Regions from separate parts of the Photobacterium sp. S4TG1 genome, predicted to be linked through region 4. Evidence: predicted binding sites of a transcription regulator. Region 4 holds the regulator's gene; each other region holds the start of a gene.

Region 1 (8,399 bases), on a different contig from region 4:
TACGAACCTAAATGGAGAAGAATGGAAAACTATTCCCTACCCTACTAAAGCAAAGTTCATTGGTTTAGCGTCTAAATAAGATGTCATTCGATTATTCATTACGCGGATCGTATCAGAAAAGTTCATTACCTTATTATTATCTAATGCCATTGGTGTTACATCAGCTAACATACAAAGGCTTGAATTGCCGTCATTTTCAACCACAATAAATCGAGCACACCCATGATCCGTTTGTAGTATAACCACTTCTCCCCAATGAGGATCAGCTCCTATTTGCGGCGTAAAAAACCAACTTTTAGCCATTATAGGTTTTTGAAAACGATACGTTGCTACGGCATTTAATGCTAATTCAGATTTACGCGCTTCAGAAAGTGTTAGCTCATCCATGCCTTCTTTAAACGCTTGATAAGCCGCTACATCGGTTACCGTAAAGACTTGCTTTGATGTTGATCTGGCCTCTTCAACTAATTTTTTGGTTGGTATAGAAACACAAAATAATAATTCATTGCCAAGATCAAGTATCAGCGTATTACGTTGCATATCAAACCGCCAGTGCCAAGAATTGTTTGGAGTTAGCATGATTCCCTCACTCTCTTACTCTATATCAACGATTGTAGACAAAATTTTACGTCACAGATGAAAAATTAAAAGGGGAAAAATAATGACAATAATTCCCCTGAAATTATGCAGTTTTATTATTTTTTTTATTCGTAGATACAAAAAAGCCAAATTGAATGCATGATCCAATTTGGCTCCAATAATAATCTTATGATAGATGAACGATGGCTAGCTATTTATATTAAAGACCGTTAACAATGTCTTTTACTAAACGTGGGCCATGGTAAATAAAGCCAGTATAAACTTGAACCAATTGCGCACCTGCTTGAATTTTTTCACGAGCAGCCATTGCAGAGTCAATACCACCGACACCAATAATCGGCAATGCGCCATTCAACGCAATAGCCATTTTACGAATAACTTCAGTACTCTTATTTTGCAATGGGCGACCACTTAGCCCTCCCATTTCATCGCAATGATCCATACCTTCAACTAAGGTACGATCTAATGTAGTGTTAGTACCAATAACACCATCGATATTGTTACGAATGAGTGATTCACAAACTTGAACTATTTCTTGATCATCAAGATCAGGCGCGATCTTAAGTGCTAACGGTACATACTTGCCATGTAATTCAGCTAGCTCAGTTTGTGTTTGTTTTAGTTGTGATAATAAATCATCTAATGCTTCGCCATATTGTAGCGAACGTAATCCTGGTGTATTTGGCGATGAGATGTTGACTGCAATATAACCTGCATACTGATAAACTTTTTCCATACAGATTAAATAGTCTTCAGCACCCTTTTCAATCGGTGTATCTTTATTCTTACCGATGTTAATGCCAATCACACCGTCGTAATTTGATTTCTTTACATTTTCAACCAAATTATCAACGCCTAGGTTATTAAAACCAAAACGGTTAATAATGCCTTCAGCTGGAATTAAACGAAATAAACGTGGTTTATCATTACCCGACTGAGGGCGAGGTGTTACTGTACCAACTTCAACAAAACCAAATCCCATTGCGCCAAATGCATCAATACATTCGCCATTCTTATCTAGGCCAGCCGCTAAACCGACAGGATTTCTAAACGTAATACCCATAACTTCAACAGGACGCTCAGGAACATGTTGACGATAGAAGAGATCAAGTGGAGTGCCAGTAAAGCGAGAAAAATTCTGAATAGCGAGGTCGTGTGCTTTTTCTGCATCCAACTGGAAAATAGCGGATCGTGCGATGCGATATAACATTATAACTCCATTAAAAATCCCGTATAAACGGGGTGGTATTATTCACAGTTATAAGGCTAAATACAATCCCTATTCTTTTGATTATTATCAATAAAACATGGACTTATATTTTATATCAATATTTACAATAGCTTATAAGCGGCATTAGTTTCAAATAATTACCCTTAAAAGCAAACGTTTTCGTGATGTGAGGTAAAACAAACCACATAAGAACATTTACCTTACATAACAATCACTAATTAATACATTTCATTTACGATAAACCTGTTATTTAAGGCCGTCATTTTTTATATATAACCACAACTCAGTATTTTCTTATTAGTCATTATTGCTATCATTTCACCTTATTTAATAGAAAAACAGCCATCAATGATGGTATTTCAGGTGTAGTAAATAATGCCAACGTTGTAAAATAGCATGCAATAACATTATTATTGTCCATTATGAGTAACCGCTGAAAATAAATTTAAAAACACAGCTAAAGGCGTTCGATAGTCTCAAGTTTATTATCATTGGTAACCACTACACGAAATTTCCCGGTAATACCAGCATGAGTTAAAAAACGCCGTAACCTTATCGCAGGTAGTTGAAGCTTTAAGCCAGTATCCGTTAAAACCACCACACTACTGGCGGCACCTGAATAATGTTGCTGAAAAAGGGTGTAACTCATATCAATCGTAAATGTAAAGCTGCGCATAGCTAATTATCCATTCGTTGTGATATCAAATCGGTTAAAACAATAAGATAAAATAAAAGCCAGTGACTATTATCAATCAGTCACTGGCTTTCGCTTACCATCATATTAGATCATCAATAACTTATTTTTGATCTAACGCTTTCTGTACTTTTTCAAATAGGTCTTTAGCTAGATTATCCATCGCTGCTAATTTTTCTAGTTGCTCGCGCATCAATTGTTGGCGGCTAGCATCATATTGACGCAGTTTAAGTAAAGGCTCAATCAAACGAGCCGCTACTTGTGGGTTACTGGTGTTTAGAATCGTTAATATTTCAGTTAAAAACGCATAACCAGAACCATCTTTAGCATGGAAATGGACTGGGTTATTAGCACTAAAACCAGCAACTAAACTACGAGTACGGTTAGGGTTTTTCAAGCTAAATGTCGGATGGTTCATTGTCTGACGTACATTTTCTAATGCATCTGCCGCAGGATTGGTGCCTTGCAACATAAACCATTTATCCATCACTAAGCCATCATGGCTCCATTTATCACTGAAATCAGCCACTTGCTCTGCACGACAATCAAGTTGCGCATTATTGGCTGCCGACATTGCGGCCATCGTATCTGTCATATTGTCAGCAACTTTATATTGCGCAGCTACTAATGCATTACCTTGTGCGGTAAATGCTAAATATGACAAACATTTATTACGCAGTGCGCGTTGTGCCATTGCGGTATGATCTAAGCTATAACTACCTTGCGTTAAGCTGTGATAAATCGCACTAAACTCATCTTCCATTTCAGACGCAAGTAACTGGGTAAATGCACCCACAACTTGATTGATCGCATCAACGTCAACAGTTGTATACCAGCCTGCAATTTCATTTTCACTTGGCAGTGTTAGCATCTCAGCAATAAAAGCAGGATCAAGGTTTTCATCCAGTAATGCGCCACGGAACGCATCAATAACAGCATCAGGTAACGTTACACTGTGACCTTGTTGTACTTGGGCTACATTTTGACGAATATATTTAGCTAATAGCATTTGTCCTGCATCCCAACGAGCAAATTCATTCGATGCATTAACCATTAAGAAAATTAACTCATCATCAGTGTAATCATATTCTAAGATCACTGGTGCTGAGAATTCACGTAGCATCGAAATCACTGGCTGCTCTGTCACATTTTCAAATACAAATGTTTGCTCAGCTTCTTTTACATCAAGTACGTTATGTACTATTTCACCATTGATTTGTAAGGCAATCACTTCACCTTTGCTATTGTATAGCTCAATATCAAACGGAATATGCAGTGGCTGCTTTTCTACTTGCTCTGCGGTTGCGGGGGTTTGCTGCTTAATAGTGACAGCGTAACTCTTCGCTGATGCATCATACGCAGTTGAAACACTAACAACTGGTGTACCTGCTTGGCTATACCAGCGACGGAAACTACTTAAATCAATCCCAGAAGCATCTTCCATCGCTTGTGCAAAATCATCACAGGTTGCTGCTGTACCATCATGGCGGTCAAAGTATAGCTTCATGCCCGCTTGGAAATTTGCTTCACCCAATAAAGTATGTAGCATACGGATCACTTCACTGCCCTTTTCATACACAGTTAATGTGTAGAAGTTATTCATTTGAATGACTTTTTCAGGACGAATTGGATGAGACATTGGGCCACGATCTTCAGCAAATTGTGGACCACGAACAATACGCACATTAGCAATACGGTTAACAGGTCGAGAGCCTAAATCTGAAGAAAACTCTTGATCACGGAAAACGGTTAGGCCTTCTTTTAAACTTAATTGAAACCAATCACGACAAGTAACACGGTTACCTGTCCAGTTATGAAAATACTCATGACCAATGACAGCTTCAATACCTTGATAGTCAGTATCTGTTGCGGTATTTGGATTTGCTAATACAAACTTAGAGTTAAAGACATTGAGACCTTTATTCTCCATTGCACCCATATTAAAGAAATCAACCGCCACAATCATGTAAATATCTAGATCGTATTCAAGACCGAAACGTTCTTCATCCCACTTCATGGAATTCTTCAATGATGTCATTGCATAATCAGCACGATCAAGATTGCCTTTATCGACAAAAATTTCTAGTGCAACATCACGTCCACTCATAGTGGTGAATGTGTCACGCAATACATCAAAATCACCAGCAACAAGTGCAAATAAGTACGATGGTTTAGGGAATGGGTCTTGCCACTGTACCCAATGACGGCCATTATCAAGCTCACCTTCCGCAATTCGATTACCATTACTTAGCATGTAAGGAAAAGCGGCTTTGTCTGCAATAATTTTAGTAGTAAAACGTGCTAAAACATCAGGGCGATCTAAATAGAACGTAATGCGGCGGAAACCTTCAGCTTCACACTGAGTACAAAAACCACCGCCAGACTTATATAGACCTTCAAGTAGCGTATTCGCTTCAGGATTAATTTCAGTCGTAATTGCCAATTCAAAATCAGCAGGAAGATTAGTTAACGTCAAATGCCCTGATTGCTGGTGGTAATCCTGCCAATCTTGGCCATTAATAGCTACGCTAATCAATGTTAAATCATCGCCATCTAACACTAAATCTGCATTCGCTTCGTCACTAAGACGTACAACATGACTAATAGCAACAACGGTTGTTTTAGTATCATGAAGGTCAAATGTCAGATCGATATCAGTAATGGTGTAGTCAGGCGAGCGATAGTCTGAACGATATTTTGCCGCAGGTTGAGTCACTGTAGAATGTTCTGTCATTATTTTTATATCCTTTATGATTGCTCAGAGCGCTAGCCACGAGCGACCGATTAATGTTGACTGTTATATTTTAATATTGTGTCACCAATAACACTTTTCAAGCATGACTTAACCGACAATATTTATAATTTTAAACGTAATCGTTTCCGTGTTTTACTCGTGATACACGTTGAGATGATTAATGCAACAGTCACAATGAGTAAACTTGATATTCCTTGACGTAGTTCACCTCTTAGGTCACAATCTCACACCAGTTAAATAGTTTAGTTATTTATTTACTAAACCTTATAAACCATGTCCAAGACATTGAATTTAAAGATCCTATAATTATAAAAATAAATTCTTTAAGTTTATTAATTTGAGTATCTACTACCAGGTATGAATAATAACAGACACAATATTGGGGTTATCGACTCCCTGCTTGATACTGATGCTTATAAATTGCATATGCAACAAGCAGTTTTTCATCAATACCCAGGCGTTGAAGCTGTGGCTGAGTTTCATTGCCGTAGCGAAGAAGATTTACGTCCTTACGCTGCTGAAATTCAAGCACAAATTGATCACATTGCGACCTTATCTTTCACCCAAGGTGAACTCGATTTCTTATCGACTCTGACTTTTTTCCATACTGATTACCTTGCATTTTTAAAAAATTTCAAACTAAATGCTAATGATGTTGAAATTGATACTTCAGGTGATCAACTCGCGATTACGATTCGTGGCACGTGGCTTGATGTCATTTTATGGGAAGTACCACTACTTGCCATTATCTGCGAAACGCGCTGTAAACATCTTTATCCACAAGCAACAGCAGCCGTTGCTATTGAACAATTAAAAACTAAAATTGACCGTTTTTATCATGATGCGAAAGACTGTGATTTAAGCCAATTTGCATTAGTTGATTTTGGTACGCGTCGTCGTTTTTCAAAAGATGTTCATCACCATGTCGTTGATTATCTTAAAGATAATATGCCTGAATTCAAAGGTACGTCAAATTACTACTTAGCCTACACTCGTGGATTAACTCCTGTAGGCACTCAAGCACATGAATGGTTCCAAGCACATCAACAACTGTCTGGTGAATTGGCTGATTCTCAACAATTAGCACTTAACCGTTGGTTACAAGAATATCCATATGATTTAGGTATAGCATTAACAGACTGTATCAATATGGATGCTTTCTTACGTGATTTCGATCAGCGTCTTTCTGAGCGTTTTATTGGTTTGCGTCATGACAGTGGCGACCCTATTTCTTGGGGTGAAAAAGCCATTGCACACTATCAAGATTTAGGTATTGATCCAAAAACAAAGTCATTAGTATTTTCTGATAGCCTCACTCTTGATAAGGCATTAGTTATTTACAAACATTTTAATGATCGTATTAATGTTAGCTTTGGTATTGGTACACAACTTACTTGTGATCTGCCTAATGTAAAAACACTGAATGTCGTGTTAAAACTAACAGAATGTGAAGGTCGCCCTGTCGCTAAGATATCGGACGAACCTGGTAAAAGTATTTGTCGTGATGAAAACTACCTTGATCAATTGCGCACAGCATTCCAGTTAGTTAACGAATAATAATCGACTGACGATTCTTAATAATATTCAATAAAAAGAGCGAACAAGTAATTGTCCGCTCTTTTTTTTCATAATAATAATAATTAATGCTTTTCACTATTTACATCAGTCTCGATTTAATACCGCTTCCATTCCAAAATGTTTATTCGTTAACGTTAAGGTATTATGGCCATTCAGTACAAACCGACTATCATGTTGCCCTTCTTCATATAACAATACAATTTGATCATCTTCTAAATAATATACACCACGGTGTTCTTTCTTTTTACCTGCAAGATTGGAGATCTCAGCAGAGAATAAAAAGTCTGGTCGTAGAGATAATGTAAACTCAGAAATATTGTCAGCAACATCTTGGCCTGAAATATCTTTTGTGCTCCAATTTCCAGCTAAATGCTCAGGTGCTAATTTAGTAAACTGAGCTCCATCAAGAACAAACCGATTATAACTTAGTAAATAAGTATGAATCTGATCATCTTCACCCGCGGAAATAAAAGTGATATTAGTATCATCAATATCATATCCACCAGTCCATTGTTCAACTTGACCATCTATACGTAATAAGCGCATTGCAAATTGATAATCTGATTTGAACATGACATGCATTGCACGATACCGTTCGCCATCACTTTCAATACCTTCTTGTTTATCACTAAACCAATACCAATTACCTAATAAAAAAGGATAGTCAAATTCAGTAATATCATCAGCAACAGAATGAAAACTAAACAAGCTCAAGATAAATAACCAGAAAAAATAAAACGTCTTCATCATACGCATTTCCCCTTGATGAATATTTTAGCTTTTGTATTGCCTCTTCAAGCTGCAGAGGTCATATACTAAAGCTAGTTGGGAAACCTAATTTTCGATGAAAAATATGCGCAATATCACACTTTGTGATTTAATTTATCTCAATAATAAGACACAAAAACTACGATCAAAAAAAAGCGCTCCTAAGGAGCGCTTTAATAATAGAGACATCAACACGATAATGTCGTTCCGTTAATCATTATTACGATTGTTTTTGATCACTAAAATCAGCCGTTATCGCGACAGCTTCATCAAGATAAACATCTGGCGCTTCATAATCTTTTGGCACCGCATCCAAATCAGCAAAAGGCTTTTTACCTAATACTTTTTGACGTTTATTTAAGCGGGCTAAACGATCTGAATCTTCTTTATCTTGCTCGGCTACACGTGTCTTTTCATTCAATGAAATCGTATTGATATCTTTTTCCTTTTTATAGGTCAAAATATCTTCATTGATAAAACCAAACTCCATATTATTTTTGATACGGGCTTGGTGATCAGCTGTTAGTATCGGTACAAGCGTATTGTAATTATGTAACTTCTTATAACCTGCAGGCTTTATACTATCCCAAGGTAATGCATTATCTTCAACACTCTCTCCTGTTTCAGCAGGATCAATAGCTGAAGGAAAAGAAATATCAGGCACAACACCTAGATTCTGAGTACTTCCACCATTAATACGGTAGAATTTTTGAATAGTATATTGAACATGGCCTAATGGTTTATCGAATAAATCATACAGATGATTTAATGAC
Region 2 (8,399 bases), on a different contig from region 4:
AAGCCCAACGTTGGATGCAAAGCCTGCTTGAATTACAGCAAAGCGCCGGTAGCTCATTTGAGTTTATCGAAAACGTCAAATCTGATCTTTTCCCAGATGAAATTTACGTTTTCACCCCCAAAGGCCGCATTGTTGAATTGCCAGTTGGTGCCACGGCGGTTGATTTTGCTTACGCCGTGCATACTGACATTGGTAATACCTGCGTTGGATCTCGCGTCGATCGCCAACCTTATCCATTAAGTAAGCCGCTGAAAAATGGTCAAACCATCGACATTATCAGCGCCCCTGGTGCTCGACCTAATGCTGCATGGCTTAACTATGTAGTGACATCACGTGCGCGCACTAAAATTCGTCAAATTTTAAAAACCATGCGTCGTGATGAGTCAATAACCCTCGGTCGTCGTCTACTGAATCATGCCTTAGGTGGTGTGAACATGCAGACAATTGCGGAAGAGAATATCGCCAAAGTATTAAGCGATCTTAAACTAGAAACTGTTGATGATTTACTGACAGAAATTGGCTTAGGTGAACTGATGAGTGTGGTTATTGCGCGCCGATTATTGGGTAATGCCGACGAATTGACAGCGAAAAATAACGATCGTCGTTTACCGATTCAAGGTGCCGATGGTATTTTGCTAACCTTTGCTAACTGTTGCCATCCGATTCATGGTGATCCTATTGTGGCGCATGTCAGCCCAGGCAAAGGCCTCGTTATTCACCGTGAAGAATGTGCCAATATTCGGGGTTATCGTAAAGAACCCGATAAGTACATGGCGGTTGAATGGAGTGAAGATTTTGAGCAAGAGTTTGTTACTAACCTCAAAGTAGACATGCAAAACCACCAAGGCGCATTGGCTGACTTAACCAATACTATCGCTGCAACTGGCTCTAATATTCAAGGTTTATCGACCGAAGAAAAAGATGGCCGTTTATATACGATTACTGTTCGCCTGACGACTAAGAGCCGTGTGCACTTAGCTAATATCATGCGTCGTATTCGTATTATGCCCGACGTCGTTCGTGTTGCTCGCCAAAAGAATTAACACTATCAGCGTGATAGCTTGTTAATGATATGAATAAAGCGCCCACTTGTGGGCGTTTTGTGTATTTGGATTCCGATCCATATTATTATAACGTCATCCTTATTCTCATAAATAGTATAACCAGATGACGCCAGATCGCTTTCAACGAATTCATCAAGTCTTAGCCACTCGCCAACCTGATCTCACCGTGTGTATGGAAGAAGTCCATAAACCCAACAATGTCTCTGCCATTATTCGTACCGCCGATGCAGTTGGGGTTCATAAAGTGCATGCCGTATGGCCCAAAGAAGCGATGAAAGTATTGAGTCATACCTCAGCGGGAGCTCGTAATTGGGTTGAACTTGAAACTCACACAACAATGGTCAATGCCATTAGCGCCTTAAAAGCTCAGGGAATGCAGGTGCTTGCTACCAATTTATCGACCACTGCCGTCGATTTTCGTGAGATTGATTACACAAAACCGACCGCGATTATTCTCGGCGGCGAAAAAAATGGCATCACCGCTGAAGCATTAGCACTGGCAGACCAAGACATCATTATTCCAATGGTAGGCATGGTACAGTCACTCAATGTTTCCGTTGCAAGTGCATTAATTTTGTATGAAGCACAACGCCAACGTCAAAATGCGGGTATGTATGATCGCACCACCACCTTACTTGATGACAATGTAGTCAATCGCATTTTATTTGAGCGTGGCCACCCTGTATTAGCCAATGTTGCTAAACAGAAAAATTTACCGTACCCGCAATTAGATAATCAAGGCCAAATTGTTGCCGACGAACAATGGTGGGCTGCAATGCAAGCTAAAAAAATCAAACACCCCGTCACAGCTAGCGTAATTAAAAAGGACTAACCATGAGCGGACAACTCCTCAATACTGTCGCCCTCACCGAACTGTCTGGTGTCGGCGCAAAAATGGCAGAAAAACTCCATAAAATTGGACTCAATAATGTTCAAGATGTGCTGTTTCATTTGCCGCTTCGTTATGAGGATCGCACCCGCATTTGGCCGATTAATCGCGTCTCTCCCGGCCAATTTTTAACGGTTCAAGGCGAAGTTAGCCATTGTAGTATTCAATTTGGCAAACGTAAGATGCTGACGGTAAAAATTGGCGATACTACAGGCTCGGTGACGTTAAAGTTTTTTAATTTTAATGCTGCGATGAAAAATAGCTTTAGCCAAGGCAAGCAAGTTAAAGCCTATGGTGAAATCAAAGGCAGCCAGTTTGGACTAGAAATCATTCATCCTGATTACCGCCTTTTTTCAGAGCCGACCGAATTAAGTGTCGAAGAAACCCTCACTCCAGTATACCCAACCACTGATGGTTTACGCCAAACAACATTACGTAATTTAACCGATCAAGCCTTAGCTCTACTTGAAAAATCAGCCGTAACAGAATTACTTCCAACCGGGTTATACGATCAACAAATGACCCTTGCTCAAGCATTACAATTGATGCATCGTCCTACAGCTGATATCTCATTAGAACAACTTGATGCAGGAAAGCATCCTGCTCAAAAACGACTGATTTTAGAAGAATTATTGGCCCAGAATTTATCGATGCTGGCGCTACGTAGTAAAAGTCAGCAACATCAAAGTTGGTCATTAACACCGCAAGATAGCCTTAAACAGCAATTGCTAGCCAGCTTACCGTTTACGCCCACTGGCGCTCAACAACGAGTGGTAGCAGATATTGAGGCTGATCTAAACCAATCACAGCCAATGATGCGCTTAGTGCAAGGGGATGTAGGCTCAGGTAAAACCTTGGTTGCAGCCCTTGCCGCTTTACGCGCCATTGAACATGGCTATCAAGTTGCATTAATGGCGCCAACAGAATTATTAGCAGAACAGCATGCACTTAACTTTGCCCAGTGGCTTAACCCGATGGGGGTTAAAGTTGGCTGGATGGCAGGTAAGCTCAAAGGCAAAGCCCGTGAAAAAGAGCTGCTGCAAATTGCCAGTGGTGAGGCCAAAATGGTGGTTGGCACCCATGCCTTATTTCAAGACCAAGTAGTATTTAATAACCTCGCGCTAATTATTATTGATGAACAACACCGCTTTGGTGTCCATCAACGACTTGACCTTCGAGAAAAAGGCGCAACAAATGGACGTTACCCGCATCAATTAGTCATGACTGCAACCCCGATCCCGCGCACTCTTGCCATGACGGCTTATGCAGATATGGATACTTCAGTAATTGATGAGTTACCACCAGGACGAACGCCAATTCAAACAGTAGCGTTGCCTGACAATCGTCGCCCGCAAATTATTGAACGTATTCGCGCTGCATGCCAACAAGAAGGTCGACAGACTTATTGGGTCTGTACTTTAATCGACGAGTCGGAAGTATTAGAGGCGCAGGCAGCTTCTGATACTGCCGATGAATTAACTCGGCTACTGCCAGAGCTCAAGGTAGGCTTAGTTCATGGTCGAATGAAACCCAAAGAGAAACAAGCCATTATGGCAAGTTTTAAAGCTGGTGATATTGATTTGCTGGTTGCCACCACGGTTATCGAAGTTGGGGTTGATGTACCCAATGCCAGTTTAATGGTGATTGAAAATCCAGAGCGACTTGGACTCGCTCAGTTACACCAGCTTCGAGGTCGCGTTGGTCGAGGTCAAATCGCTAGCCACTGTGTGTTGCTTTATCATGCACCGCTAACTAAAACAGCTCAAAAACGATTAGCGGTGTTACGTGAAAGCAGTGATGGCTTTGTCATAGCGCAGCGCGATCTTGAAATTCGTGGTCCTGGTGAATTGCTGGGTACTAAACAAACCGGCATTGCTGATTTTAAAGTGGCTGATTTAATTCGCGACCAATATTTGATTCCTCAAGTCCAAAAATTAGCCCGCTATATTCATGACCAATATCCTGATAACGCCAGCGCCATTATCGATCGTTGGATAGGTCAACGCGAAAATTATTCTAACGCTTAACTCTTCTTTTATCACGGTTATAACAGCCAAAAGTAATTAACCGTGATTCATTTCCTCTTACAGATTTAGACCTAGCAGCCTCCATTATTAAAAATAAAGCAAACGATTGCTATTTTTCAAAAGATCACTACAATAGCGACAAAATTTTGCCACTTTACGCTCTGCCAGTGTTGATTTGGTTCTGAGTAACAGCAATCACAGATCACCGCCAACAACACAATAATCGCCCATTCAGCGCGAATAATGGATTTCAGAGTGCCAGTTAGGATCACGTATGACTCAGCATCACACTAGCGCAACGCCAAAAAATTCTGACCTTATTTACCGCTTAGATGATAGGCCACCATTGCCACAAACGCTCTTTGCTGCCACACAACATTTACTGGCAATGTTTGTCGCGGTTATTACGCCATCACTGATCATTTGCCAATCACTGGGCTTACCAACAAGTGACACCAATACTATTGTGAGTATGTCATTATTGGCATCAGGTATTGCATCTTTCATCCAAATTAAAACCTTTGGCCCAATTGGCTCTGGTTTATTATCAATTCAAGGCACCAGCTTTAATTTCTTGGGGCCGATTATTGGTGCAGGCCTAGCCCTTAAAGCTGGCGGCGCTGATATTCAAACCATGATGGCAGCTATTTTTGGCACCATTATTTTTGCCGCTTTTACTGAAGTATTCATTTCTCGCATTTTACAACATGCCCAACGTATCATTACTCCACTGGTCTCAGGGATTGTAGTGACATTAATTGGCTTAACCTTAATTCAAATTGGCCTAACTTCCATCGGTGGCGGCTATAGTGCCATTGCTGACGGCAGTTTTGGTAGCCTTGATAATTTAATGCTATCAGGCACAGTATTAGGTTTTATTGTATTGCTAAACCGCGTTAAAAACCCTTATTTACGGGTGTCTTCTATTGTGATCTCAATGGCCGCAGGCACGCTATTAGCGTGGTTTTTAGGCATGATAAATACCAATATCACCACATCAAATACCTTGATCGCCATTCCAATGCCAATGCAATACGGACTCAGTTTTGATTGGGGATTATTAATTCCACTAATGATAGTGTTTGCGGTTACATCACTAGAAGCCATAGGTGATATTACAGCAACCTCAGAAACATCAGAACAACCGGTAAAAGGGCCGTTGTACTTAAAACGTATTAAAGGCGGTGTTCTTGCTGATGGCCTTAACTCAGCCATGGCCGCTGTGTTTAATAGTTTTCCTAATTCAACCTTTAGCCAAAACAATGGCATTATTCAATTAACAGGCGTGGCAAGCCGTTATATCGGCTACTTTGTGGCAGGAATGTTGGTTCTACTAGGGCTATTTCCTGATGTAGCAAGCTTGGTTCAATTGATTCCAGAGCCAGTATTGGGCGGCGCAACCATTGTCATGTTTGGCACTATTGCGGCATCAGGGATTCGTATAATTTCACGCTGTCACCTTGATCGCCGCGCGATTTTAATCATGGCATTATCTTTTTCAATGGGACTTGGCATCGCCCAAAAACCTGAAATACTGCAATTCTTACCAGAGATTGTAAAAAGTATTCTTTCTTCAGGTATGGCTGCTGGCGGCATTACCGCAATTCTATTAAATATTATTTTACCAAACGAAAATGCTGAATCGGTTGAACTGATTGATGAAGCAACCGCAACTGAACACTAATTATTACCCCATTAAAAAAGCCCGCTTTCATTACTGAAAGCGGGCTTTTATTTTACTAATAACCACGTTAGCTAGGTTACAGAAAATTACTTCAATTTATGTAACGGTAAACTGATCTCAACTCTTAAGCCACCATCGCTGCGATTACGCACCGAAATTGAACCTTCATTTTGATCAATAATTCGCTTCACAATCGCCAGCCCTAAACCCGTACCTTCAGTTTCGCTGCCACGAGCTGAATCACCTCGAGTTAATGGTTGAAACATCTTAGTGACTTGATCTGGGGCAATACCAGGGCCATTGTCCTCAACACAAAACCATGCCGATTTACGATCAGCAGAGGCTCCACTGGAGAGTTTTACCCAACCATTACCGTAACGTTGAGCATTTATCACCAAGTTTGCAACTGCACGTTTAAGGGCAACAGCATTGACCGAAACAGTACCGGGGATAAGCGTTAATTTCTGCTCGATAACATTGCCATAACTGCCTTCAGTATGAGCAACATCTTCTAACAACAAATTAAGATCAACATCTTCTTCTGCTTGTTTTTTAGTCGATTTAAGATAATCCATAAACTGACTAATAATTGCATTACACTCTTCAGTGTCAGTGATCATTGAATCCGCTAAATAACTATCTTCCGCTGACATCATCTCTGTCGCTAGCCGAATCCGTGTTAATGGTGTTCGTAAATCATGACTAACGCCAGCCATTAATAAAGCACGATCATCTTCAAGCTGTTTAATCCCTTGTGACATTTGATTAAAAGCTTTAGTGACTGAGCGAATTTCAGAGGCACCTTGTTCAGGTAATTGTGGTGGAGTTTCGCCCCGCCCAACCTGCAACGCAGCTTGTTCCAACTCAACTAAAGGCCGATTTTGAATCCGAATAAATAACCATCCGCCAGCTATCACTAAAAAAGCAATAATTAAACTGTAACGAAATAAGGGAGAAAAATCATCTTCTTGCAATTCAGACAATGGAATCCGCATTAAGAAGTTTGGCATCGCATCGGTTTTCATCCACAACACATAGCTATGGGCACCAAGCAATAACCGCACATCAGTCGGCGAATGTAATTCACGCGACATTTCCTCACTCAAATAAGTGATATGAGTGGCGTCATTAAATTCTGCAGCACTAGGAGAATTGGGCGCATGTAAAGTTACACCTAATTCTTCAAGTAACTCACGTCGAATAGGACGATCAAGATAGATAGTTTGGCCATTAGCCATCTTAATATTTTCTTTCAGCATCAATTTTACTTCGTACGCTAAAATACGATTAAACTGCTGAATACTAGGAAGTAGCGCGTAATTAACAATGGTCAGATATGAAAAAATCTGGCTTGCGATTAACAAGCCAGCTAATAATATCAGTGTTCGCGCAAAAGTACTTTTGGGCGATAACCGCATGGCTTACGCCTCACGACCATCAGGAACAAACACGTATCCTAAACCCCATACGGTTTGAATATAACGCGGACGACTAGGATCTTCTTCAACCATTCGACGTAGACGTGAAATCTGCACATCAATCGAACGTTCCATCGCTGAATATTCACGACCACGCGCCATGTTCATTAATTTATCACGTGACATTGGCTCACGCGCATTAGTTACAAGGGCTTTTAATACTGCAAATTCACCCGATGTCAGTGGCATAGGTGCATCGCCACGGAACATTTCACGGGTGCCAAGATTAAGACGGAATTCACCAAACTCAATCACTTTACTTGAAACACTTGGCGCGCCCGGTGCTTCAATAGTTTGACGACGTAACACGGCACGAATACGCGCCAATAATTCACGTGGATTAAACGGCTTTGGTAAATAATCATCAGCACCGACTTCAAGCCCGACAATACGATCAACTTCATCGCCTTTCGCCGTTAGCATTAGAATAGGTAGCATGTTGTTAGCATTACGTAAGCGACGACAAATAGATAAGCCATCTTCACCTGGTAACATTAAATCCAATACCATTAGGTGAAAAGTCTCACGTGCAAGTAAACGATCCATTTGTTCGCCATTAGCGACACTGCGTACTTGAAATCCTTGCTCAGAAAGATAACGTTCAAGTAACGCACGTAAACGCATGTCGTCATCGACCACTAAAATCTTATAATTTTCCTGCATTTTTCACCTTCATCGATCACGATAACGTATTGTTACTAAATGTACGCAGTCGTAATAACTAACGTTTAATTTGACGGTGAGTGTCTGTGCCTCAATAAAGGTTGTATCAATATATCCAACCAAATTTAATCGAGGTTAACAATATCACGGCCTATATTGATTATAGGGGGAGTAATTATCACCGACACACACCAATTACTGCATAACAACAATTATAACATGCTAATTATTATCATGATTGTGTTATTAGTATTGTCATCATATCTAATAACATCCCTTTTGATATGCCTTTATAGCATGGTGATTCAACTCTGAACACTACTTTACTTGAGAGATTAATTTACGACGCAAACAAGATCACATTTCACCAATTTCCCCCCATTAATAATTGATTCCTTCAGCGAATTAACCACTATTTAACGGCCCTATTTTATCGCGCTATTGCTTTCTATTTTACTCTAGCGATGATAGAACAATGCCAAACTACTGTTTGAGAATAATGATGAGAACCAATTTAATTACCCGAGAAGGGTTTGACAGATTAGAACAAGAATTGAATTATTTATGGCGTGAAGATCGCCCTGAAGTCACCAA
Region 3 (8,399 bases), on a different contig from region 4:
TGAAATACCATTGTCATCCCAAAAAGCAATTAACTTACCAAGACCTAGAGTGCCTGCTAATGAACATGCTTCGTGAGAGATACCTTCCATCATGCAGCCATCGCCCATAAAGGTGTAGGTGTAGTGATCAACGATCTCATGCCCTTGCTGGTTAAATTGCTCAGCCATGGCTTTTTCTGCCAATGCCATACCCACCGCATTGGTAATACCTTGACCTAAAGGACCCGTCGTGGTCTCAACACCCGGCGCATAACCATATTCTGGATGGCCAGGTGTTTTTGAATGTAATTGACGGAAATTTTTAAGATCATCAATCGATAAATCATAACCTGTTAAATGAAGCAGAGAATAAATCAGCATAGAACCATGACCGTTTGATAATACAAAGCGATCACGATCAGCCCAGTTTGGATTTTGTGGATTATGATTCAAATGATCACGCCACAATACTTCAGCAATATCTGCCATTCCCATCGGCGCACCCGGATGACCTGAGTTCGCTTGTTGCACACCATCCATACTAAGTGCACGAATTGCATTGGCTAGTTCTTTACGAGACACCGCATTGCTAGAAGACATATCTGCTCCAAATAGTCATAAAATAATAAATTACGAACAAATAGTTACCATTTTTATTAATGATCACTTAATTTCGCTTCAATATTGTCTCAAATAGATGCCATTGACTGCAAACGTTTTCGTTTTTAAAAAAACCAATTTATTCAACAATATGCAATCAGTCTGAATTTAAGTTTTTGTATTTAAAATGGTAACAATAAAAAGCTTCTTCTTTCACCAATACCGGTTTTCGCTAAATCCTTACAGATTACATTGTTGATTTTATAACTGGTCGGGGTATTATAGACGTCTAGACGGAGGTAGCTCCATACATATAAACGTATGGAATGCAGTGCAGTATCAGTATTACCGCTACCGTTCTACCAAATTTATGAATATAAGTGAGACCATCAATGGCTAAACATCTGTTTACTTCTGAGTCGGTATCAGAAGGTCATCCAGATAAAATTGCAGACCAAATTTCAGACGCAGTCTTGGATGCAATTTTAGAGCAAGATCCAAAAGCACGTGTTGCTTGTGAAACTTACGTAAAAACTGGCATGGTAATGGTCGGTGGCGAAGTAACAACATCAGCTTGGGTTGATATCGAAGAAATCACTCGTGAAACAGTGCGTGAAATCGGTTATATTCACTCAGACATGGGCTTTGATGCTAATTCTTGCGCTGTTTTAAATACCATTGGTAAGCAATCACCAGATATCAACCAAGGCGTTGATAAGACTGACCCTAAAGAACAGGGCGCTGGCGACCAAGGTATTATGTTTGGTTATGCAACCAACGAAACCAAAGAGTTCATGCCTGCACCAATCACTTATGCACACCGTCTTGTTCAGCGTCAAGCGCACGTACGTAAGAATGGCAGCCTACCTTGGTTACGTCCTGATGCTAAATCTCAAGTAACATTTGAATACGATCAAGGTAAAATTGTTGGTATTGATGCGGTTGTATTATCAACTCAACACAGTGATTCAATTTCAACAGCTGATCTACGTGAAGCGGTAATGGAAGAAATCATCAAGCCAGTATTACCACAAGAGTGGTTACGTAAAGATACTAAATTCTTTATCAACCCAACTGGTCGTTTTGTTATCGGTGGCCCAATGGGTGACTGTGGCTTAACAGGTCGTAAAATTATCGTTGATACCTACGGCGGCGCAGCACGTCACGGTGGCGGTGCATTCTCGGGTAAAGATCCATCAAAAGTTGACCGTTCAGCAGCATACGCAGCACGTTATGTAGCGAAAAATATCGTTGCCGCTGGTATGGCTGAGCGTTGTGAAATTCAACTTTCATACGCTATCGGTGTTGCTGATCCAACATCTATCATGATTGAAACGTTCGGTACTGAAAAAGTACACCAAGATATTATTATTGAAGCGGTTCGCCAGCACTTCGACCTTCGCCCATACGGCCTACAAGAAATGCTAAACCTACTTCAGCCTATCTACAAAAAGACGGCTGCATATGGTCACTTTGGTCGCGAAGAATTCCCTTGGGAAAAAACAGACAAAGTAGAAGCGCTACGCGACTTCGCTAAACTTAAATAATAATAAAATTAAGTTTATCAAATACTAAGGGGCGATTATTCGCCCCTTTTTTATGTCTAAAATAAAATAACCGCTATTTTTTATATTGCAGTGTATAGTCAGCTATGGTTATTTTGCACCAATATAGATAATAACTGAGGATATTTTTGGCTATGACTCCGTTACAAAAGCAAGTGCTTACTCACGTAGAATATTGCATTGTTCATGCTAACCAGCGTTTGAATAAACGCCTAACCATGCCTAAGGTTAACTTTACTCAACGTGGTAAAATTGCCGGTACTGCGCACTTACAGAAATGGGAATTACGCTTTAATCCAATACTATTAGCCGAAAACCCTGATGCATTTTTAAATGAGGTTATCGCTCATGAAGTCGCGCATTTAGTGGTGTTTAAACACTTTGGTCGCGTTCGTCCTCATGGCCGTGAATGGCAAATAATCATGACTGAAGTTTTCAATGTCCCCCCCAAAACTACTCACAACTTTAATGTCAGTTCAGTGGCTGGAACAACTTATATTTACCACTGCCCATGTAGTGAATACCCACTCACTATTCGTCGCCATAATAAGGTTCTACGAGGCCAAGCCAGCTACCATTGCCGTAAATGTCGCCAACAGCTACAGCTCAAAGCATCGTAATTTGAGTCGTATTTAAACGACCTCAATAATTTTTATTATTCGTTCCTCGCCACACTGATTTTTGCCCTCTCTTCTGTCGTCAACCATGGTAATATCTTTTATTACCCAACAATTACTACAGATGACCGCATCATGAGAATTCCACGAATTTACCACCCACAACCTTTACCTAGCCAAGGTACGGTTATGCTTAGCGACGATGCGGCTAACCATGTTGGCCGTGTAATGCGGATGCAAGTTGGGCAACAAGTATTACTGTTTGATGGCAGCAATGCAGAGTTTCCCGCTGTTATTAGTAGTGCGAGCAAAAAAAGTGTTGAAGTTGAGATTCAAGCGCGTGTTGAACATAGCATTGAGTCACCATTAGATATTCACTTAGGCCAAGTGATTTCACGCGGTGATAAAATGGAATTCACCATTCAAAAATCGGTTGAATTAGGTGTTAATACAATTACACCACTTATTTCAGAGCGTTGTGGCGTTAAACTCAATGCTGAACGCTTTGAGAAGAAACTGGAACAGTGGCAGAAAATCGCAATTGCAGCCTGTGAACAATGTGGCCGTAATGTCGTTCCTACCATTCGCCCGGTAATGAAGCTAGAGCAATGGTGCGCTGAAGAATATGATGGTTTAAAACTAAATTTACACCCTCGTGCGCATTATTCAATTAACACCCTCCCTACCCCAGTAACCAAAGTACGGTTATTGATCGGTCCTGAAGGTGGCTTGTCAGCTGAAGAGATCAGCATGACAGAGCAATATAAATTTGACGAAATTTTATTAGGCCCACGTGTGTTACGCACTGAGACTACCGCAATGACAGCCATTACCGCACTGCAAGTTCGCTTTGGTGATCTTGGCTGAGTAATCAGGAGAAAACAATGATCAAGCTAGGTATTGTGATGGACCCTATCGAGTCTATCAATATCAAAAAAGATTCGACCTTTGCCATGATGATGGAAGCTCAACGTCGTGGTTGGGAATTACACTACATGGAAATGAGTGATCTTTCTTTAGAGCAAGGTGTCGCAATTGCACGTACTCGCACTGTAACTGTAAAAAAAGATCCAAACGATTGGTTTGAATTTCATAATGAGCAAGAGATTCCACTCGCGGATCTTGATGCGGTATTAATGCGAAAAGATCCTCCGTTTGATACTGAATACATTTATGCGACTTACATTCTTGAGCGCGCAGAAGATAACGGTGCATTAATCGTTAACAAACCGCAAAGCCTACGTGATTGTAATGAAAAATTATTTACCGCATGGTTCCCAGAACTAACGCCAACCACGATTGTGACTCGTCGTGCCGACAAACTAAAGGCATTCCATAAAGAACACGGTGATGTGATCCTAAAACCGCTTGATGGCATGGGTGGTTCGTCAATCTTCCGTGTAATGAAAAATGATCCTAACGTATCGGTGATCATTGAAACACTAACCGCAATGGGTCAAAACTACTGTATGGCACAAACATTCGTGCCTGATATCAGTAACGGTGATAAGCGTATTTTAGTGGTTGATGGCGAACCAATGCCATACTGCCTTGCGCGTATTCCAGCTAAAGGTGAAACTCGCGGTAACTTGGCCGCTGGCGGTCGTGGTGAAGCGCGTCCAATTAGCGACACTGATCGTAAAATTGCAGAAACTGTTGCGCCAATTTTAAAACAGAAAGGCTTGATCTTTGTTGGTCTTGATGTAATTGGCGATAAACTCACTGAAATTAACGTAACCAGCCCAACCTGTATTTGTGAAATTGAAGCTGCATTTGATATTTCTATCACAGGTAAATTAATGGATGCGATTGAACGCCGTATTAACGCTAACTAAGATCACCTAAGCGCTAAACATCAGCCATAATCAAACCAAGAACGCAGCGATTATTTTTTATCGCTGCTTTTTATTATCAACACCATCATCGGTGCTGACGTGTATTTAATGGTGTTGTAAATGAACCTGACCAATTATTTTCTAGTGGCAATGCCCACTATGGAAGATCCAAATTTTAAGCATAGTGTCATTTATGTTTGTGAACATAATGATGAAGGTGCAATGGGTATCATCATTAATCAGCCGATTGAAATTTCAATTGTCGACATGCTTGATCAAATTAATATTGAACGTACACAACCATTAATTGACCCGATAAGTATTGAAGCGCCTGTACTTAATGGCGGACCTGTCGCAGAAGATCGCGGTTTTGTATTACACACAATCCAAGCTGATTATAGCTCTAGTACGACTATCACCCCCCAACTAGCGGTGACCACATCCTTAGATATTTTAGCGCAACTAGGCACTCATCAAGCACCCCAACAATTTATTGTCGCACTCGGTTATGCGGGTTGGGATGTCGGTCAACTAGAGCAAGAATTAGCGAATAATAATTGGCTAACCATTGAAGCAGATAGCGATATTATTTTTTCCACTCCGATAGATCAGCGCTGGCAACAAGCCCTTGCAAAATTGGGTATTACCCCCGCGAATCTATCATCAGATATAGGCCATGCATGAGTCAATCTCGCAGCGTATTAAGCTTTGATTACGGCACCAAAAGTATTGGTGTTGCTATCGGTCAAGAACTTACTGGTACTGCCAGTCCTCTCGCAGCTTTAAAAGCCAAAGATGGCATTCCTAATTGGGATGATATTGAAAAGATCCTTAAAGAATGGCAACCAGATTTAATCGTAGTGGGATTACCATTAGATCTTGAAGGTAAAGAACTTGAAACTATCGCACCACGGGCCAAGAAATTTGCGAATCGTATTCATGGTCGATTTGGCTACGCGGTTGAACTACACGATGAACGTTTAAGTACTGTAGAAGCAAAAGCAGATTTATTTGAACGCGGTGGTTATCGTTCATTAAGCAAAGGTAACATTGATTCACAATCAGCCGTGGTCATTTTGGAAAGCTGGTTTGAACGTCAATATGGCGCTTAATTAACAGCAGCTATCATCTCTGACTAAAAACATAAAAAAGACAAGCTTTCATCTGAAGCTTGTCTTTTTTTTGTCTGGTACAGCTTTAGCTCATAAGATCATCACAAAGCTGACAGCTGTTTTCTAAATCACTTCTCTTTGTTTCTCAAGCTGTAGTATCACTGGCTTGATCAGCTTGTACAGCTTTTTGATCACTTAAACCCAAAAGCTTACCCACTGTATTTTACGTTGAGAATTTAAAATAAATAACCTATAAAACAACGCCTTAAATAAAAACACTCGTATAGAGCATAATTATTAACAATTTTCCCATGATGTTCCTTTAGTAAAAGGATCATCATAGACTTTAACTGTTTTCAAGCGTTACTCCCGATAAACTACTTAACGGCTGAATACTATGATCACCCACTTTAATCATTAACCGTAAATCATTTGCAGAGTCAGCATAATAGAGTGCATCTTGCTCACTAATTTTTCCTTCACTAAATAATGCATACAATGATTGGTCAAAAGTCATCATTCCCGCTTCGGTTGATTTTGCCATCACATCTTTTATTTCATACAGATCGCCACGGCGAATCAAATCAGCGACACGAGGGGTATTGAGCAATAACTCATACACACCGTGACGCCCCTCTCCATTAGCATCGGCTACTAATTGCTGCGCCAAAATACATTTTAAGTTGAGTGATAAATCAAATAAAAATTGATCTCGTCGCTCTTTGGGCACTAAATGTAAAATACGTTCTAATGCTTGATTGGCATTATTGGCATGCAACGTTGCCATACATAAATGGCCAGTTTCCGCAAAATTCATCGCGTATTCCATGGTCTCACGGGTACGAATTTCACCGATTAAAATCATGTCCGGCGCTTGACGTAATGAATTTTTTAGCGCCACTTCATAACTAGCAGTATCCAACCCAACTTCACGCTGAGTCACAATGCATTTATTATGTTTATGGACAAATTCAATCGGATCTTCAACCGTTAAAATGTGCCCACTTTGATGTTGATTTCGATAACCCGTCATTGCCGCCATCGAGGTTGACTTACCCGATCCTGTTGCCCCAACAATTAACACTAAACCACGTTTTGATAACGCTAATCGCTCCATCTCAATCGGTAACTGCAAATCACTTATTTGAGGGATTTGAGTTTCAATACGACGGATAACCATTCCGGGTAATTCTCGTTGCCAAAAAGCACTGACACGAAATCGATGTTCATTACGCACTAAAGCAAAATTAGCTTCTTTGGTACTGATAAACTCCTGTCTGAGGTTGGCATCCATCGCTTGATCAAACAAACTATCAACATCATCACGGGTTAATACCTTGCCAATATCATGTAGAGTACCGTCAATTTTTAATAAACACGCTGAATCAACCGTAATATATAAGTCAGAAGCTTTTTTAATAACAACCTGTTCAAGAATGTCATCTAACGTCATGCAATTATTCATTTATTTAAAATCCACGTTGATTACTATCAAGAATACGACGCCCTTCTTCGGCTTCCACCATTCCTTGTGCCACCAGCATTTTTACACTTTGTTCCATGGTCTGCATGCCAAGTGATGAACCGGTTTGAATCATTGAATACATCTGAGCAATTTTATCTTCCCGAATTAAATTTCGAATCGCTGGGGTTGCCATCATCACCTCATGACAAGCAACACGCCCACCAGAGGTACACTTCAATAAGTTTTGTGCCACAACGGCGCGCAATGATTCTGACAACATTGAGCGCACCATCGATTTATCATTACCAGGAAAGACATCAATAATACGGTCAACCGTTTTAGCTGCTGAACTAGTATGCAAAGTACCTAATACCAAGTGACCTGTTTCAGCTGCCGTTAATGCCAAACTAATGGTTTCTTGATCACGCAACTCACCCACAACAATTACATCGGGATCTTCACGTAACGATGATCGTAGGGCATTTTGGAAACTAAGTGTGTCACGATGTACTTCGCGTTGGTTAATCAAACAACTTTTACTGGTATGGACAAATTCAATCGGATCTTCAATCGTCAAAATATGGCGTTGATAGTTGCTATTGATGTAATCTACTAAGGCAGCAATGGTAGTTGATTTACCAGAGCCTGTTGCACCAGTCACCAGTACTAAGCCACGGTTAAGCTGCGCGATATCATAAAAAACCTCAGGCACATTCAATGATGCTAGCGTAGGAATATTTACAGGGATAGTTCGTAGTACAGCAGAAGCACCACGAGACTGATGAAATGCGTTAACTCTGAAACGGCCGATATCGGGTAATTCAAAAGAAAAATCGACTTCTAATTTTTCTTCATATTCTCGACGCTGAGCATCGTTCATAATATCAAAAATCAGTTGATGCACTTCAGTATGCGTTAAAGCAGGTAAACTGAGTTTTCTCACATCACCATCAACTCTTATTATTGGTGGAACGCCTGCAGAAAGGTGCAGATCTGATGCGTTATGCTTTACACTAAAATCGAGTAATTCGGTAATATCCATAAATAACTTTCCTCAAGAACCAATTATGAACAGTATTAAGCAAAATATTATACAGGTCATCAATGAGATGGCACTCGCAACCAAAAATTGCGGCAGAGACATCGATTCAGTGCAATTGTTAGCGGTAAGTAAAACCAAGCCCGTTGCTGCAATCGAGCAAGCAATTGACACAGGGCTCTTTGCC
Region 4 (8,399 bases):
CTGCGTCCATGGCTGAGCGGCTTTATATTTAAGCTCAACCATTAATGCTGCAAAATAATCATCAATCAAACGTTGGCTCGACGCATATTCAAAAAAGCTGCAATAGGTACAACGTACACGACAAAATGGAATATGAACGTATAAACAACGCTTATTAAAAGGCGAGTCTGTCTGCTGCAAAATCTGTTGTGCTAACGGCTGTATTTGATCTGGCGTAATAGGGTTATGACTACCACCACCAGCATGTGCCGATAATTTACGTCGAAAACCAAATCGCAACGGATCTGGCGTATTTTCTCCAAGAATTTCAGCACCAAAACTAGATATATCCAAACTAGCGGGTGTCTTTATAGGCAATATGGATTGTTCGGCATTTATCATATTAATGGCTATGTTCACTAGCCCCTCTTCAGTAACTTGTAACGTGTGATTTCGATAAGGTTGGCGACAAATCGACACACATCACATCATTTATGATTATTTGCTATCACTTTTTAAGCTGTTTATTGCAAGCGTTCAGAGCAGAAACGGTGCATTGCCATTCCCATCAATGATTCTTAATCTCATTTGAAAGCATGATATTTTGCATTGAATAATATTGCAAATGATAATTGATATTATTCGCATTTCATGGATAATAGCTAAAAATAAAGTAGCAATATTAATCATAATGTTACTAACTATATGAAAAAGCTTACAAAACGGATAACGCACACCGGAGGTGATATTTTGCATCAATATTCAATCACTATCGACGACATTCTTTTTAGTGTTATTTTTAGGTAATAATAGTGAATACAAAACGTTACGTTGCCGCAGGGGCGGTTTCATTATTGGTTCACAGTATGTTTCTTGCAGCTATGCCAACCAAAGATCCCATCACATTGACGATGGGAAGCGATACTCCGCACGTTAGTTTAACCTTCGTTGCAGTTCCACCTGCTGTGGCGAAAACACCACCAACGGTAACGCCAGTATCCACCCCAACAGAATCAGTACCAACAAAGTCAGCGCCAGTAAAGCCCCCAGTTATATCGACTATGAAGCGCTTAGCAAAGACCACAACAGTGGATAAAACGGCACCTAAAAAAGCATCGACGCCTAAAAAAACACTAACACCAAAGAAAAAGATAGCGCCACCGATCAAAAAAAACGTCACTTCAGTAAAGAAAAAAACACTCACACACACAAAAAACATAAAACAAATATCACCAGCCGTTGCACCCACAGCGACGACAGATAACAAGGCTGCATTAAAACCGGTAAAAGCATCGTCAAATCAATCAAACAAAACAGCAACAACCGCTATCAATAATGCGGGCGCGCAAACATTACAATTGGTGTCAAAGCCGACCTTTGTTACGCGACCAGGGGCTGTAAATTACCCCAAATTAGCCAAACGTCGTGGAATTGAAGGCCAAGTACTGATTGAAGTCTGGATTGGCTTAAAAGGACAACAACTCAAGCAAAAACTAATCAAATCATCCGGTGCTCATATCTTAGATAACGCAGCAATTACAGCGATTAAGAAATGGCATTTTTCTTCTCATATTGTGAACGGTAAGGCGATTGCCCACCGAGTACAGATCCCTGTACGTTTTAAACTGGACTAAACCATGACTGTTATTGACAACCTCACCCAACAATTTGGCCTTATGACATGGCCGCTGCTTACATGCTCAGCACTAACGATCATGATTCTCGTCGAGCGTTTTATACAAGTACTACTCTGCACGGGCGTTGGAAAAACCAAAATCACCGCCCTTTTAGATAAACAAAATCGACATGATGACCGTGCACTAGATCAGTTAGCAGACCAACTTAAGCATCAACGACCATTACTTTGTAAAGGCATTGCAATGCTTATTTCTCATCGTCATTTCACTAAACCATTACGTGAAGATGCCGCGGGTATTTGGTTACTTCAACAGCGCCAGCAATTACGTTCAGGGCTACGATTACTAAGTTTAATTGGTGTGATTAGTCCGTTATTAGGTCTACTTGGTACTGTTTTGGGCTTAATTGAAATGTTTAAAGGCATTGCACTATCAACGGGCTCGGTTACACCAAGTGATCTTGCTGATGGTTTAGGTTTAGCGATGCGTACAACAGCGGCAGGCTTAATTATTGCCCTGCCCGCGATTACAGGTTCACAGCTATTAGGTTTATGGGCAGATAGCATTATGGCGAAACTGGAGCACAGCTTAAATCGTTGTAATTTATGGTTAGAAGGCATGAACATTGATGTCAATAATAGCCCAGTAAAGCCGTGTGATACTTGTGAAGAAAACCCGGCTTACACTGGCAAATCAGCATGATTAGTATCAATAATAGTCAGCAAAATGCAGACGAACTCAATCCTGATTTAACGCCTTTATTGGATATTATCTTTATTGTTATGGTGTTTTTATTACTTACCGCAACAGTAAAAATTAAATCATTAGATGTGGAATTACCGCAGACCTCGACCCAAATATTACAAACAACCAAGGCCGATCCGATCACGATAAATCTGGTTGCGACTGAACCTTATTGGGCATTAGACGGTCAATCGGTCGACAACTGGGACAACTTTTCACAGCAATTATTAACCGCTGTAAAAGCACATTCAGATAAGCCTGTCGTTATTGGTGCTGATAAAAAAGCATCCGTAGAACAAATGCTCAAGTTATTAGCTTTTCTACAAAAAAATGACATTAAAGCCACGCAACTATTAATGGAAGATCAACAATAATGGACAGCTACCGTTCTTTTATCGCCTCACCTTGGCGTCATGTTTCTCAAAAAATACTGTTATCAGCAACACTATTTATCACCGCTTCAAGTATATTTAGTCCTCTCGCCCATGCGCAAACGGAAGCAAGTTCTGCTCGAATTATTAGTGCTGGTGCGGCTATTACTGAAATCATCAATGCGTTAGGGGCTGAAAAGCAATTGATTGCCGTTGATGTTACCAGTAAAACCCTTGTAGCGAATAACCTGCCAAAAGTCGGTTATCACCGTCAACTGTCAGCAGAAAGTCTGATTGCTTTAGCCCCCACTCGTATTATTGGTTCTGATGAAATGGGACCACCCAAAACATTAACCCTTTTAAAACAATCGGGAATTGAAGTTGATATTGTTAACGGTGGTGAAACTGTGTCTGATTTACTGCATAGAATCGATCAAGTTGCGGCCTTAACCCAACATTCACAACAAGCGCAACAACTTAAACAAACTATCGCAGCGACGGTAAAAAACATCGAAAAAAACAATACTCATCAGACTCAATCGAAAAAAGTATTGTTCTTAATGATTCATGATGGGCGACCAATTAGCGTTGCCGGCAAAAATACCACAGCAGACAGTATTATTACTTTAGCGGGGGCGATAAACCCAGCGGCAGCCGTTGTTGCAAACTATAAGCCAGTTTCAACCGAAGCTATTTTGCAAATGCAACCCGACATTATTTTACTTAGCAGTCGCACCACAGCCTCAATTAAAAATATGGCACAACTCATCAAAAAAATGCCGGTATTAGAAGCCACTCCTGCGGCAAAAAATAATGCCATTGCCGTGATTGATGGTACGGCATTAATTGGTGGCTTAGGCATTCATAGTATTAATGAAGCCATGCGTCTTAATCATGTTTTTTACCCACAATCGTAATCTGAGATAAATGTCACCATGAACGTTAGTCGTATTTCACCCCATGTCATTTATTCGATTAGTCTAGGTGCATTACTCTTTGCACTATTAAGCTCTATCGCTATTGGACCGATGGATATCAGTTATAAAGACAGTTTTTTATCTTTATTACCAGGTAAGCATCAACTCGCCACCCATGTTGATTTAGTGATCCATCAAATACGCTTACCACGAACATTATTGTGTATTGCGATTGGTGCCATACTTGCGATCTGCGGAGCGGTGCTACAAGGGTTGTTTCGTAATCCTCTTGCCGATCCGGGCATTATTGGTATTTCAGGAGGTGCTGGCCTAGGTGCTGCGTTTGCGATCATTTTATTTGCCCCATTAATGGCGCAATACCCTTTATTAATGAATATTGGTGCTGTGCCCTTCTTCGCTTTTTTGGGTGGCGCGCTGAGCACATATTTGGTGTATCACCTCGGCACTGATAAAAACGGCACATCCGTGGTTGTAATGCTACTTGCAGGTGTCGCAATTGGTGCTATTTCTGGTGCTGGTTTGGGGTTACTTAACTATATTGCCGATGATCAAGCGCTACGGGATTTTTCATTATGGTCAATGGGATCACTTGCAGGTGCGACTTGGTCAGGTATCGGCCTTGCCTTTGTGAGTCTCATTGTTATCTATTATTATTGTTATCGCCAAGCTAATGCATTGAACGCCTTTTTATTAGGAGAAGCTGAAGCTCGTCATATGGGGGTTAATGTTCAACATCTAAAGCGCAGTTTGATTATTGTTTGTGCCGCAGGTGTCGGTATTACCGTTGCTATTACAGGTCCTATTGGCTTTATCGGTTTAGTAATCCCCCATTTAGGGCGCATGATTTCAGGCCCTAATCATAAAACGTTATTGCCAATCTCAGCTATTCTAGGTGCTTTAATTTTACTTGTCGCAGATATGATCGCGCGTAGTGCTTTTGCACCACAAGAACTCCCCGTGGGTATTATTACCGCTATTTTAGGCGCTCCATTCTTCATCTATTTATTAAATAAACAAAAAGGCAGAATCGCATGACGGTAACCTCTGCATACCCAACTGTCATTTCGGCACGTGATTTGCAATTAACATTAGCAGGAAAAGTATTATTAGATGACTTTAATATTGATATAAAGGCAGGTGAGATCACGGCGCTACTTGGGCCTAATGGCGCAGGTAAAAGCACATTACTTAAAATACTCTGCGGTGAAATGACACCTGAAAGTGGTCAGGTTACATTTTTTAATCGCAATATTGAAGATTGGCAACGATCTGAATTGGCGTGTCATTTAGGTATTTTACCGCAACACAGTTCGCTGTCTTTCGCCTTTACCTGTAAAGAAGTAGTTGAACTTGGCACAATGCCTCTTTGTTTGTCACGCCAAGAAATTGATGATATCACCCTTACAACCATGCGTAATACTGATGTTCTTCATCTTGCGCCACGCTTATATCCCACTTTATCAGGAGGAGAAAAGCAACGGATCCATTTTGCACGCGTGCTAACACAACTCAGTCAAGCTGATGATAAATGTATATTAATGTTAGATGAGCCAACATCTGCCTTAGATCTCGCCCACCAGCATAAAACGCTACAAATGGCACAAACCATGGCAGCAAAAGGTGCCGCGGTTATCATCGTATTACATGATCTCAACTTAGCTGCGCAATATGCCCAACGTATGGTCATCATTCAACAAGGTAAGATTCAAGCTGATGGATCACCATGGCAAGCATTACAACCTGCAATAATTAACAACGTTTACGGTTGGCAGGTTTCTGTTCATCCTCATCCTGTTCATGGTTATCCTTACCTACTATCCTAGTATTAATGTGCATCATTTTTTTAATTGGCTGTTGTAAATTTCAGTAAAATTGCTGAAATTTACGTTTTTTTGTTGATAGTTATCAAATAATTTACTCCCAGACAATTGAAAAGTTGCACTACGCGTAACACTCAGTAAAATGTGAACGCAAGCGATTACACTTGAAAAACATGCAATAATTATAAAGCCGCGAATAAATGCGGCTTTTAGTGTTAATACTATTTAAGTATGTAATAGACACATTATTGGTGCCAAATTGAATAATTAACGGGATACTTTACGCAAAAAGATGGAATTATATTCATCTCAGTAATTACTCAATTTGGTACCTCACGATTAGCTAGAAACATCTCTAGCACCCATTATTAGAAGAATAAATATGGCAACCATTAAAGATGTTGCACGTATGGCTGGTGTTTCAACGACAACAGTTTCACACGTGATCAATAAAACACGCTTTGTCGCAGAAGCAACACAGAAAAAAGTACTGGCAGCCGTTGAAGATCTCAATTACGCACCAAGTGCTGTTGCTCGCAGCCTAAAATGTAACACTACACGCACCATTGGTATGCTGGTAACTAAATCAACCAACCCTTTTTTTGCTGAAGTTGTACATGGCGTTGAAGAGTACTGCTACCGTGAAGGTTACACGCTGATTCTATGTAACACTGAAGGTAACCTTTCTAAGCAGCATGATTATTTACGCATGCTTGCCGAAAAGCGTGTGGACGGTTTATTAGTGATGTGTTCTGATCTTGATCAGAGATTACTGGATCTACTTGAGCGTCAAAAAGACCTACCAATGGTGGTAATGGATTGGGGCCCAGAAAGCCCGCATACCGATAAAATTCAGGATAATGCTGAACAAGGTGGCTACATTGCGACTAAATATTTTATCGAACATGGCCATACTCGTATTGGTTGCTTGTCTGGCCACAACGATAAATCAACATGTCGTGAACGCCTAAAAGGCTTTAATAAAGCAATGGCAGAAGCAAACTTAGCGGTTAACGAAAACTGGATTCTTGAAGGTGACTTTGAGTGTAATTCAGCCGTTGAGGCTGCTGAGAAGTATATTGCAATGACAGATCGCCCAACCGCCATTTTCTGTTTCAATGATATTATGGCAATGGCACTGATCAGTACTTTTGAACAAGCAGGGTTACGCGTTCCCAATGATATTTCAATTATTGGCTACGATAATATTGATCTTGCCCCTTACTTCGCACCGCCACTAACGACTATTCACCAACCAAAGCGTCGTTTAGGTAAAACAGCCATTAAAATTTTAATGGAGCGTATGAAGAATAAAGATCATGAACCTCAAATCTTTGAAATGACACCTGCTATTGTTGAGCGAAAGTCAGTAAAAGATTTACGCTAACATTACTTCCCCGCTTTTATGAGCCAATATTTTTATTGGCTTTTTTCTTTTATTGTTAATGATTTACGCTCAAAGCTTCTACAAAATATCGACAGACCTCAAAAACATGAGCAACCTCACAGATTCATCAGCTTTCGTTAATATTAAAACTTACCTTTTTAAAAGATCGAATATAATACTCCCTGTAGATACATATAATAGTAAGCAAAAGACTTACAAATTATAAATAATACTTTTATATTGATAATATTATTTATAAAGTAATACATGGACGATTTAGAGTAGAAAAATTCTTTCGTAAATAACTTTAGAAATAAAAGTCAATTTACGGCTACTTTAATGTTAGGTGACACTCATTTATTCACCGAGTAGAAGTATGGACAAACCAATATTAAAAGATTCATTAAAATTATTAGACCATTTAGGTAATGTTAAATCGCGTTCTATGTTTGGTGGCTTTGGTATTTTCGCAGGCGAAGCAATGTTCGCACTTGTGGTTAATAATAAACTTCACCTTAGAGCAAACGCTCAAACAGAAGAGGAATTTAAACAAGCAGGATTAGAACCGTACATTTATAAGAAACGTGGGTTTCCTGTAATAACTAAACATTACGCTATTCTTGATGAGTGGTGGGAACAACCTGAAAAAATAATAGAGCAAGCTAAATATTCTCTTGAAGCAGCACTTGCCGATAAAAAAGCAAAAGAATGTTGCGCGCCAGCTAGGATAAAAGATTTACCTAACTTACGCCTCTCAAATGAAAGAATGCTCAAAAAAGCAGGTATTCAAACTATTGATCAACTTTACGATATTGGTGCACTCAACGCCTACAAGGCATTACAAAAAACACAAGAGGCATCTTTAAGTTTAGAATTATTATGGGCACTAGAAGGTGCAATACATGGCCAACATTGGTCTGTAATACCAGAAAGTAGACGTAACGAACTACTCGCAAAACTATAATAAATATATTCGTCAACTGGCTAAGTGACGCTTAAGAATAAAGAGGCTCAGTGCCTCTTTTATTTATTTCTGCCCCCTATTTATCAATACCCAATGATATTTCTCTATAAGGCATGTACGAAGTCAACATTAAACAAATAAAACATGATTTTTTATTTATTTAAATGTCAATTCTGCATTACTTACTTAAAACGTATATTTAACGTCTGACAACGATTATTTATCATTCGTCAACGCTTCAATATCATTACTTCGTACTCGCCCTCATTACTCACCATCTATTAGCTGTTGATTGTTGTTATTTCAAGCAATTTCTCTAATAAACACATTTTTTTCCATTAAATGAAATACAATGTTAGTTCTCTCGGTCTTGCTACTTAGAGTCAATGTGATTTTCATTTGATAAGGACATATCTTGCGTATATTAACCAAAGAAACATTCTCATTATGGGTAAAACCTTTACTATGGTTACAACAGCGCCATTTTGGCAAAGTACTTAACCCTGCTAAGTTATGGGGACGCAAACCTATGCTTTTTTGGTTAGTGGCTTTATTCTTT

The links. The regulator PurR, encoded in region 4, represses purine synthesis genes. The targets are predictions, from matches to a motif close to TNANGNAAACGTTTNCNTNA.
Region 1: the regulator PurR is predicted to act here: its motif matches at 1,977-1,996, upstream of pyrD (quinone-dependent dihydroorotate dehydrogenase).
Region 2: the regulator PurR is predicted to act here: its motif matches at 4,075-4,094, upstream of VXS03_RS11225 (uracil-xanthine permease family protein).
Region 3: the regulator PurR is predicted to act here: its motif matches at 685-704, upstream of metK (methionine adenosyltransferase).

What each region holds. Positions count from the first base shown of each region.
Region 1 is NZ_JAYXUH010000006.1:153,266-161,664, forward strand. Features, by position in the region: gene VXS03_RS10105 (cell division protein ZapC) at 37-579, opposite strand; gene pyrD (quinone-dependent dihydroorotate dehydrogenase) at 800-1,810, opposite strand; gene VXS03_RS10115 (DUF2835 domain-containing protein) at 2,289-2,507, opposite strand; gene pepN (aminopeptidase N) at 2,629-5,259, opposite strand; gene pncB (nicotinate phosphoribosyltransferase) at 5,638-6,837, shown strand; gene VXS03_RS10130 (hypothetical protein) at 6,943-7,608, opposite strand; gene prc (carboxy terminal-processing peptidase) at 7,847-8,399, opposite strand, start outside.
Region 2 is NZ_JAYXUH010000008.1:46,391-54,789, reverse strand. Features, by position in the region: gene spoT (bifunctional GTP diphosphokinase/guanosine-3',5'-bis pyrophosphate 3'-pyrophosphohydrolase) at 1-1,043, shown strand, start outside; gene trmH (tRNA (guanosine(18)-2'-O)-methyltransferase TrmH) at 1,168-1,896, shown strand; gene recG (ATP-dependent DNA helicase RecG) at 1,899-3,980, shown strand; gene VXS03_RS11225 (uracil-xanthine permease family protein) at 4,255-5,664, shown strand; gene envZ (two-component system sensor histidine kinase EnvZ) at 5,751-7,082, opposite strand; gene ompR (osmolarity response regulator transcription factor OmpR) at 7,086-7,805, opposite strand; gene greB (transcription elongation factor GreB) at 8,308-8,399, shown strand, end outside.
Region 3 is NZ_JAYXUH010000028.1:2,724-11,122, forward strand. Features, by position in the region: gene tkt (transketolase) at 1-579, opposite strand, end outside; gene metK (methionine adenosyltransferase) at 972-2,126, shown strand; gene VXS03_RS19560 (SprT family zinc-dependent metalloprotease) at 2,279-2,764, shown strand; gene rsmE (16S rRNA (uracil(1498)-N(3))-methyltransferase) at 2,897-3,628, shown strand; gene gshB (glutathione synthase) at 3,646-4,596, shown strand; gene VXS03_RS19575 (YqgE/AlgH family protein) at 4,717-5,280, shown strand; gene ruvX (Holliday junction resolvase RuvX) at 5,277-5,708, shown strand; gene VXS03_RS19585 (PilT/PilU family type 4a pilus ATPase) at 6,055-7,161, opposite strand; gene VXS03_RS19590 (type IV pilus twitching motility protein PilT) at 7,178-8,215, opposite strand; gene VXS03_RS19595 (YggS family pyridoxal phosphate-dependent enzyme) at 8,241-8,399, shown strand, end outside.
Region 4 is NZ_JAYXUH010000004.1:177,142-185,540, forward strand. Features, by position in the region: gene hutW (heme anaerobic degradation radical SAM methyltransferase ChuW/HutW) at 1-381, opposite strand, end outside; gene VXS03_RS07755 (energy transducer TonB) at 792-1,613, shown strand; gene VXS03_RS07760 (MotA/TolQ/ExbB proton channel family protein) at 1,617-2,318, shown strand; gene VXS03_RS07765 (ExbD/TolR family protein) at 2,315-2,734, shown strand; gene VXS03_RS07770 (heme/hemin ABC transporter substrate-binding protein) at 2,734-3,648, shown strand; gene VXS03_RS07775 (FecCD family ABC transporter permease) at 3,667-4,704, shown strand; gene VXS03_RS07780 (heme ABC transporter ATP-binding protein) at 4,701-5,492, shown strand; gene purR (HTH-type transcriptional repressor PurR) at 5,872-6,876, shown strand; gene VXS03_RS07790 (TfoX/Sxy family DNA transformation protein) at 7,253-7,840, shown strand; gene VXS03_RS07795 (carboxymuconolactone decarboxylase family protein) at 8,256-8,399, shown strand, end outside.